DNA from 2 places in the Rhizobium sp. RHZ02 genome. Region 2 is predicted to be linked to the other one. Evidence: riboswitches for the same ligand, from Rfam matches in the RefSeq annotation. Region 2 holds a riboswitch; the other holds the start of a gene.
What was found. Region 2 has a riboswitch for cobalamin ahead of nrdH (glutaredoxin-like protein NrdH). Riboswitches for the same ligand answer to the same signal wherever they lie in the genome.
Positions count from the first base shown of each region.

Region 1 (4,342 bases), on a different contig from region 2:
GGTGTGATCAGCGCGAGGAGGCCAACGACGATGCCGCCAAGGGCAGGGCGCAGCGGCGTCGCGATCGAACTCCGGCGAGCCAATTCCTCGATCCAGGCAACGCCCTGCATGATCATGATACCGACACCCGCACAGAATGCGCCGAGCAGGAGAGCCGGGACGTAATCAGCCGGCATGACCGTACCGAATTCGCCAACGTCGATCAGGAAATCGCTGCCACCGAGCAGCCGAGCCACCAGCGTCGAAACCAGCGCAGAAACCACAACCGGCGTTAGCGAGACGATGGTATACGAGCCGATGATGAGCTCGAAGGCGTAGAATGCGCCGGTCAGCGGGGCATTGAAGGCAGCGGCAATCGCACCCGCTGCGCCGCACCCAACGAGAACGCGCAGGTCCGAGCGGCGAAGCTGCAGCTTCAGCCCGAGCTTCGAGGCCAGTCCGGCCGCCAGCTGCGTGTAGCCGGCTTCCAGGCCGACGGAGGCCCCGAAACCATTAGAAATAAGATTTTGGACTGCGACCAGAATGCTATCGGTGAGAGATAGCCGACCGCCATGCAGTGCGTTCGCCTCGATCGGATCCACCATCGGCTTCTTGCGGGTCTTGGCAAGCACGAACAGCAACAGACCCAGGAGAATGCCGCCGCAGACCGGCGCCGTCAGCAACAGCAGCTTGTTGTCGATCTGCGACGAACTCAGTCTCTCGACGTCGCTGATTCCGAAGATCAGGCTGTGCATTTCGCGGGAAATGAGACCCATACCGGTCACCGCCAAACCCGATATGACACCGACGATCGCGCCGGCGATGACCATCCCCATCTCGCTGCGGCGCAGCAGGGCGCGCATCCGCCCGATATCGAGAAGGGTATGAAACGGACCGAAGCGGCGAATATCGATTTTGAGGAGCATGGCAGGAAAACTAGGCGGGCGCAGGCGCGTTCAAGTGCGAGGAAGGGAGGGGCAAATCAGTGGCGCGACCCGCTTGCGATGCAATTGCGGCAAAAGACCGGCGCGGACAATAATTATTTATGACGTAAGCCACTGATAAAAGACGATAAATCTTGTAGAGTAGGTCGACTTGACAGCGTTTCGCGGCGATGACGGCAATCTTAGGAGCGACGGCTTTTGATTGACTTCAGGAGTGGCCTTGCCTAACGATGACGCCATAACGGATGGTTCCGGACCGGTTGAATCGGTGCGGATGAAAAGGGAATGTGAAGCGGTGGACCCAATTCGGGCACCGTCATCAGAGCCGACCCCGCGACTGTAGAGCGGTCAGGGTTTTCCGTCCGGCGTTGGTTTCGCGTGGCTGACAGCCTGCAAGGGTGCAGGCGGGCTGTGCGAAAGTGGCGACGGAAAAGTCACTGGCAGTGCATCATGATCAACCGGGGCAGGACGCCTCTTACGTCTACGAATCGTCCGCCTTTTCATGAAATGCAGCCGGGAAGGCGAGGAAGATCCGCTGGCACGATCTGGGGCGACCGGTTTCCGGTTTGCCCCGATCGCGGCCAAGACCCGCGAGCCAGGAGACCTGCCAACTGTGCCGGGCGAAAAGCCCATTCCTGGGTGATGCCCGCTGCCAGCACGGAGGTTGTCATGGCTGAAAGACAGATTTGCCGGCTGCGCTCCGCAGTCGTTCCGGTCTCTCGCGGAAGGCTTCCGAAGATCGGTCAGCGTTTTCCATGAGCCCGATATCATCAGGCGCGACTTTCATCCTGGGCGGCGCGCGCTCGGGCAAATCGCGTTTTGCCGAGCAACTGGTCGTCTCGAGCGGCCTGGAGCACCATTACGTGGCGACCGGTCGGGCTTGGGACGACGAGATGCGCGCCCGGATCGACAAGCACAAAGCCGATCGCGGCGATCTCTGGCATACCCATGAAGAGCCGCTGGATCTTGTCGGCTGCCTGCGGGCGATCGATGGCGAGAAGCGGGCAGTTTTGGTGGATTGCCTGACGCTTTGGATCACCAATCTGATGATGGAAGACCGCGACATAGGGGCGGAATTTGCCTCGCTTGTGGCGTATCTGCCGACGGCACGAGCCCGTCTCGTCATCGTTTCCAATGAGGTCGGTCTCGGTATCGTGCCGGAAAACCGCATGGCGCGGGAGTTTCGGGACCATGCCGGCCGTCTGCATCAAATGATCGCGGCCGAGGCCGTGGATGTGTATTTTATCGCGGCTGGACTGCCGTTGAAGATGAAGGGTTGAATTTCATGAACCAGCAGAAAATTCCGGCGACCGTGATCACGGGTTTCCTCGGCGCCGGCAAGACGACGATGATCCGCAATCTGCTCTCCAATGCCAACGGTAAGAAGATCGCGCTTATCATCAACGAATTCGGCGATCTCGGCGTCGACGGCGACGTGCTCAAGGGCTGCGGCGCGGAGAACTGCACCGAGGATGACATCATCGAGCTCACCAATGGCTGCATCTGCTGCACGGTTGCCGACGACTTCATTCCGACGATGACCAAGCTTCTGGAGCGCGAACAGCGCCCCGACCATATCGTTATTGAAACATCCGGTCTCGCGCTGCCGCAGCCGCTCGTTGCGGCGTTCAACTGGCCTGATATCCGCACGCAGGTCACCGTCGATGGCGTCGTTACCGTTGTCGACAGCGCCGCCGTTGCCGCGGGCCGCTTCGCGGACGATCACGATGCCGTCGAGGCTCGTCGGGTCGAAGACGATTCGCTCGACCATGAGAGCCCGATCGAGGAGCTTTTCGAGGACCAGCTGACCTGCGCCGATCTGATCGTACTCAACAAGACCGACCTTCTCGACACCGCCGGCCTTGGTCGCGTGCGCGATGAGGTTGCTTCCCGTATCGCTCGCAAGCCTGTCATGATCGAGGCGCGCAATGGCGAGGTTCCGGCAAGCGTGCTGCTCGGGCTCGGCGTCGGTACGGAAGACGATGTGGTCAATCGCAAGTCCCACCATGAACTCGAACACGAGGACGGCGTGCCGCACGATCATGACGAGTTCGACAGCTTCGTGGTCGAGCTTGGTCCTGTTGCCGATCCGGCAGCCTTCGTGGATGCGCTGAGGGGCATCATCGGCGAACATGACGTGCTGCGGCTCAAGGGCTTCATCGATGTTCCCGGCAAGCCGATGCGCCTGCAGTTGCAGGCGGTCGGCAGCCGGATCGACCACTATTTCGATCGCGCCTGGGCGCCGGGCGAAGCACGCGGCACCCGTCTTGTCGTCATCGGCTTGCACGAGATGGACGAAGCGGCGGTGCGCAAGGCGATCGAAGCGCTGGCATAAGGCAAGACCGATGCATCTGCTTCTGGCACAGCAGGGAACAATCAGTGACGCCGAGGAGGCGATCGATCTCGGTCAATCGCCCGGCGATGTCCTGTTCCTGTCGGCTGCCGATACCGAGCTTGCCGCGATAGCCGCCGCTTATGACGAACCGTCGGCCGGCTTCTCGCTGCGGCTGGCAAGCCTGATGAGCCTGAAGCATCCAATGTCGGTCGATGCCTATATCGAGCGGACGGCCCGCCACTCCAAGCTAATCGTCGTGAGGGCGCTGGGTGGCGCCAGCTACTTCCACTATGCGCTGGAGGCGCTCCATACGGCGGCAGCTCGATCTGGCGCGTTCATCGCCGTGCTGCCCGGAGATTCGAAGTCCGATGCGGGGTTGACACCATTTTCGAATGTACCGCTTGAAGACCTGAACGCCCTTTGGGCCTATCTCATCGAAGGCGGCGATGCCAATTCGCGGGCGTTTCTGGACTATGCCGGTGCGATGCTCTCGGGAACTGAAAAGCCGGAAGCGGCATCGCCGCTGATGAAGGCTGGGATCTGGTGGCCGGGCAAGGGCGTCGTCGGCGTCGAAGAGTGGAGGTCGGCGTGCGACGAACGGGTGCGCTTCGTACAGGGAGTGTCACAAACGCCAGTGGTCGCGGTCAGCTTCTATCGCGCGCTCGTGCAAAGCGGAGAGACCAAGCCTGTCGAAGCCTTGATCGATACGCTGCTGGCTGAAGGCATCCGGCCGCTGCCGGTGTTTGCTTACAGCCTCAAGGATCCTGTCTCGAAGGGCATTCTCGAAAGTGTTTTTAACGCCATCAAGCCCGAGGTGGTGATCAATACGACAGGCTTTGCCGTGTCTGCGCCTGGTGCGGATCGCGAGCAGACCGTGCTCGAGGCGAACGACGCGGTGGTGCTTCAGGCGATCTTTTCGGCGTCGTCGCGCCAAGCGTGGGCCGCTTCCTCGCAGGGGCTCTCCGCACGCGACCTTGGAATGAATGTTGCGCTGCCGGAGGTTGACGGACGGGTGCTTGCCCGAGCGGTTTCATTCAAGTCGGCATCGCGCTACGACGCGCGCGTCGAGGCCAATATTGTCGGC
Region 1 covers NZ_JACUZX010000034.1:20,007-24,348, reverse strand. The annotation lists gene IB244_RS28790 (chloride channel protein) at 1-905, opposite strand, end outside; cobalamin riboswitch at 1,153-1,550, shown strand; gene cobU (bifunctional adenosylcobinamide kinase/adenosylcobinamide-phosphate guanylyltransferase) at 1,679-2,203, shown strand; gene cobW (cobalamin biosynthesis protein CobW) at 2,209-3,258, shown strand; gene cobN (cobaltochelatase subunit CobN) at 3,269-4,342, shown strand, end outside.
Region 1: linked by a shared signal. The riboswitch ahead of cobU (bifunctional adenosylcobinamide kinase/adenosylcobinamide-phosphate guanylyltransferase) and the one ahead of nrdH (glutaredoxin-like protein NrdH) in region 2 are both predicted to bind cobalamin.

Region 2 (4,342 bases):
AAGTACCGGTCTTTGATTTCAGGGACCGAGACGATTGTGCAACTGGTCTCGTCGACTGCAACCCAGGCCTCGGAATAGGCGACGTCCAGGTTCGGATTGGGCCAGTCCACCGCGCCGGGCTTCCTGTGAACCAACTCGTTCCACTTAAAACCTTCCTGGAAGTCGAGCTGTTGTTGGCGCGTGATCAGCAGCCGGCCAAGCAGGTAGATATAGGCCTGGCTGATCTCTTCATCGCTGACCTGAGCGGTCTGCGCCGAGGTCCCACCTGCCACCATCAAAAAAGCGAGGAGGAGGAAAGTAACAGAGCGTAGCGACATGATGACCTTGACCTTGTTAGCGGCGCTGACAACATCCTCGCTTTTCGAGGCACGAGAGGAAGTACGTTACGGTAAATATTGAAGTGTTCTGCAATGCTGACGGCCGATTTGGATCGATGAACGAACCGCTGCACGGGAGGGCGCGTGGGTTGAGGTAGAGGGCACGAGGCGGGCGTCGCGCTAAGATCAAAATCGGGACTCTCGTTCAAGAAATTCGAACCCGCGCCATGGTCGTCCAGCGAAAGACCGGACGTCCCGTACAATTCGAGATCACGACCGAAGTGAGGGGAAGCCTGCTTGCCTGGCTTGAACGCAGCCCATGAAGGGGATGCTGACGGGACCGGTTACCATTCTTCAACTGGTCCTTCGTTCGCGACGACCTGCCTCGCGAGACCGTGTGCCGACAGATCGCGCTCGCCATCCATGATGAGGTGAAGGATCTCGAGCAAGCGGGCGCGGCGATGATCCAGATCGACGAAGCGGCGTTACGCGAAGGCCTTCCCCTCAGGAAGGGTGCCTGGCAGCATTATCTCGATTGGGCTGTCGAGTGCTTCCGAATTTGCTCCAGCGACGTGGCGGACGACACGCAGATCCATACGCACATGTGCTATTCCGAGTTCAACGACATCATGGATTCGATCGCCGCGATGGACGCGGATGGGATCTCGATCGAGACATCAAGGTCGAAAATGGAACTGCTCGATGCATTCGTCGGAGAAGGTTATCCGAACGAAATCGGACTGGGTGTCTATGACATCCACTCGCCGCGGGTTCCTCATGCCGAGGAGATGCGAGCGTTGCTCAGTCTGGCGCGCACACATTTGAGCGACCGCCAACTTTGAGTCAACCCGGACTGCGGCTTGAAAACCCGCAATGGGAAGAGGTCAAACCCGCACTCGTCAATATGGTGAAAGCCGCGCGCAGCCTGCGCGAAGTAGCCGCGGTAGAGGGCTAGCCCTACCGTGCCACCGAACCCCGAAGCCGGGCGAAGGTCCGGCTTCGTTGCCTTCATTATTTGTCCCCAGCGTTTCTGCGTCTGTCTGATGGTATCCGTTGACGCGATTTTCGCCTCGTATACTATATCTTGTGTTCGAGGTTCTTCCGATTCGCGTCGGAAGCTAAGACGGGAATACGGTGCGTGAGGCCCATGATGGGTCGAGCAATGCCGGAGCTGCCCCCGCAACTGTGAGCGGCGAGCATTCGATCGATAGGTCCACTGAACGCCTTGAGGGCATTGGGAAGGCAGATCGAATGTGATGACCCGCAAGCCAGGAGACCTGCCTTGCAACGCAAACGTCCACGGGCGGGGTGTCCGGAAGGTCGCGATTGCGTGCGGGATGTTGCCGTGCGTGCCGCTTCCCCTGACCGCCGCATGAGCCACTTCGGGGTGAAGTCTTATGATCTTGAGTTTCGAAATCCGTCCGCGCGAATGACGGGCGCCTGAGCGTCCGGCGACCGCAAGCGGCTGCCTTCATCATCGCTCACTTTTGGCCGGACGTCGGAGGATGTCCGATCGCTATCGCCCGCCTATCTGACATGAGGATTACCATGACCATCACCGTCTACAGCAAGCCTGCCTGCGTTCAGTGCACGGCGACCACACGCGCGCTCGATCGGCAAGGGATCAACTATGACGTGATCGACGTCTCGACCGACACCGCGGCCTACGAGCTCGTGCAGGGTCTCGGCTACCGTCAGGTTCCCGTCGTCGTTGCCGGTGACCTGCACTGGGCTGGCTTCCGACCTGATATGATCAACGCTCTGGCCTGAGGATCGGCCGATGGGTGAGCTCGTCTATTTCTCCAGCAGATCCGAGAACACCCGCCGCTTTGTCGAAAAACTCAGGCTGCCCGCATCGCGGATTCCGATCGGCGCCGAGCTCACGCTTACGGCGGAACGTCCCTTCGTCCTGATCGTCCCGACTTATTGCGGCGACGGCGGCAAGGGCGCCGTCCCCAAGCAGGTGATCCGTTTCCTCAACGATGCGGCGAACCGCTCGAACCTCCGTGGCGTGATTGCCGCGGGCAACAGCAACTTCGGCGAGACCTACGGGCTTGCCGGCGACATCATCGCAAGGAAATGTCAGGTGCCCTACCTCTACAGGTTCGAGCTTCTGGGCACCGTGGAGGATGTCGCCAATGTCAAACATGGATTGGAACGATTTTGGACACGGCAGTTCTCGAACGCCCTGTGAAGGTGGCGGATACGAAGGTGGCGGACGCAACGCTCGACTACCACGCACTCAACGCGATGCTGAACCTCTATGACGAGGACGGAAGGATTCAGCTCGACAAGGATCGGCAAGCGGCCAAGCAGTATTTCCTGCAGCACGTAAACCAGAATACAGTGTTCTTCCATAATCTCAGGGAGAAGCTCGATTACCTCGTGACCGAAGGCTATTATGAGCAGGAGGTTCTGGACCAGTATTCGTTCAATTTCGTCCGCGACCTGTTCGATCACGCCTACGATAAGAAGTTCCGCTTCCCGACCTTCCTCGGCGCGTTCAAGTACTACACCAGTTACACGCTGAAGACCTTCGACGGGAAGCGTTATCTCGAGCGCTACGAAGACCGTATCTGCATGGTGGCACTGACGCTGGCGCAGGGCAGCGAAGCGCTGGCCCGCGACATGGTTGATGAGATCATCTCGGGCCGCTTCCAGCCGGCGACCCCGACCTTCCTCAATGCCGGAAAGAAGCAGCGCGGTGAGCTTGTCTCCTGCTTCCTGCTACGCATCGAGGACAATATGGAGAGCATCGCACGCGGCATCAATTCCGCTTTGCAGCTCTCCAAGCGCGGCGGCGGTGTCGCTCTGTCGTTGACGAACCTGCGCGAGGCGGGAGCGCCGATCAAGCAGATCGAGAACCAGTCGTCAGGCGTAATCCCGGTCATGAAGCTCCTTGAGGACAGCTTCTCCTACGCCAACCAGCTCGGCGCGCGGCAGGGGGCAGGCGCCGTCTACCTCAACGCCCACCACCCCGACATCATGCGGTTCCTCGACACCAAGCGCGAGAATGCCGATGAGAAGATCCGCATCAAGACGCTGTCCCTCGGCGTTGTTGTCCCCGACATCACATTCGAACTGGCAAAGAACAACGAGGATATGTACCTGTTCTCGCCCTACGATGTGGAGCGTGTCTACGGCGTCGCCTTCAGCGAGATCTCGGTGACGGAAAAGTACCGGGAGATGGTGGCCGACAGCCGCATCAAGAAAAAGAAGATCAAAGCGCGTGACTTCTTTCAGGTTGTTGCCGAGATCCAGTTCGAAAGCGGCTATCCCTACATCATGTTTGAAGACACGGTGAATAAGACGAACCCGATTGCCGGACGCATTACCATGAGCAACCTCTGCTCGGAAATCCTGCAGGTGAGCGAGGCGAGCGACTACAATGACGATCTCTCCTACAAGCACATGGGCAAGGACATCTCCTGCAATCTCGGCTCGCTGAATATCGCTGCAGCGATGGATTCATCCGATTTCGGCAAGACGATCGAAACCTCGATCCGGGCGCTGACTGCCGTTTCCGACATGAGCAACATCACGTCCGTTCCAGCCGTGGCTAAGGGTAACGCCGACAGTCACGCGATTGGTCTCGGGCAGATGAACCTTCACGGCTATCTCGCCCGCGAACGTATCTACTATGGCTCCGAAGAGGGCGTCGACTTCACCAACATGTACTTTTACACAGTCACCTATCATGCCATCCGTGCCTCGAACCGGCTGGCCGTCGAGCGGGGTCAGAGCTTTAAGGGTTTCGAGAATTCGAAGTACGCTTCGGGCGAATATTTCAACAAGTACACCGAAGCTGAGTGGAAGCCCGCGACAGCGCGTGTAGCAGAGCTTTTCGAGACGGCAGGGGTCCACGTTCCGACGCAAGACGACTGGTTGGAACTGAAGCAGGCCGTCGTGGAAGGCGGTCTCTATAACCAGAACCTGCAGGCGGTGCCGCCAACGGGCTCGATTTCCTACATAAACCACTCGACCTCCTCGATCCACCCGATCGTTTCGAAGATCGAAATCCGCAA
Region 2 covers NZ_JACUZX010000033.1:36,490-40,831, reverse strand. The annotation lists gene IB244_RS28530 (DUF1214 domain-containing protein) at 1-317, opposite strand, end outside; partial or broken gene IB244_RS28525 (5-methyltetrahydropteroyltriglutamate--homocysteine S-methyltransferase) at 631-1,272, shown strand; cobalamin riboswitch at 1,394-1,617, shown strand; gene nrdH (glutaredoxin-like protein NrdH) at 1,866-2,087, shown strand; gene nrdI (class Ib ribonucleoside-diphosphate reductase assembly flavoprotein NrdI) at 2,098-2,511, shown strand; gene nrdE (class 1b ribonucleoside-diphosphate reductase subunit alpha) at 2,481-4,342, shown strand, end outside.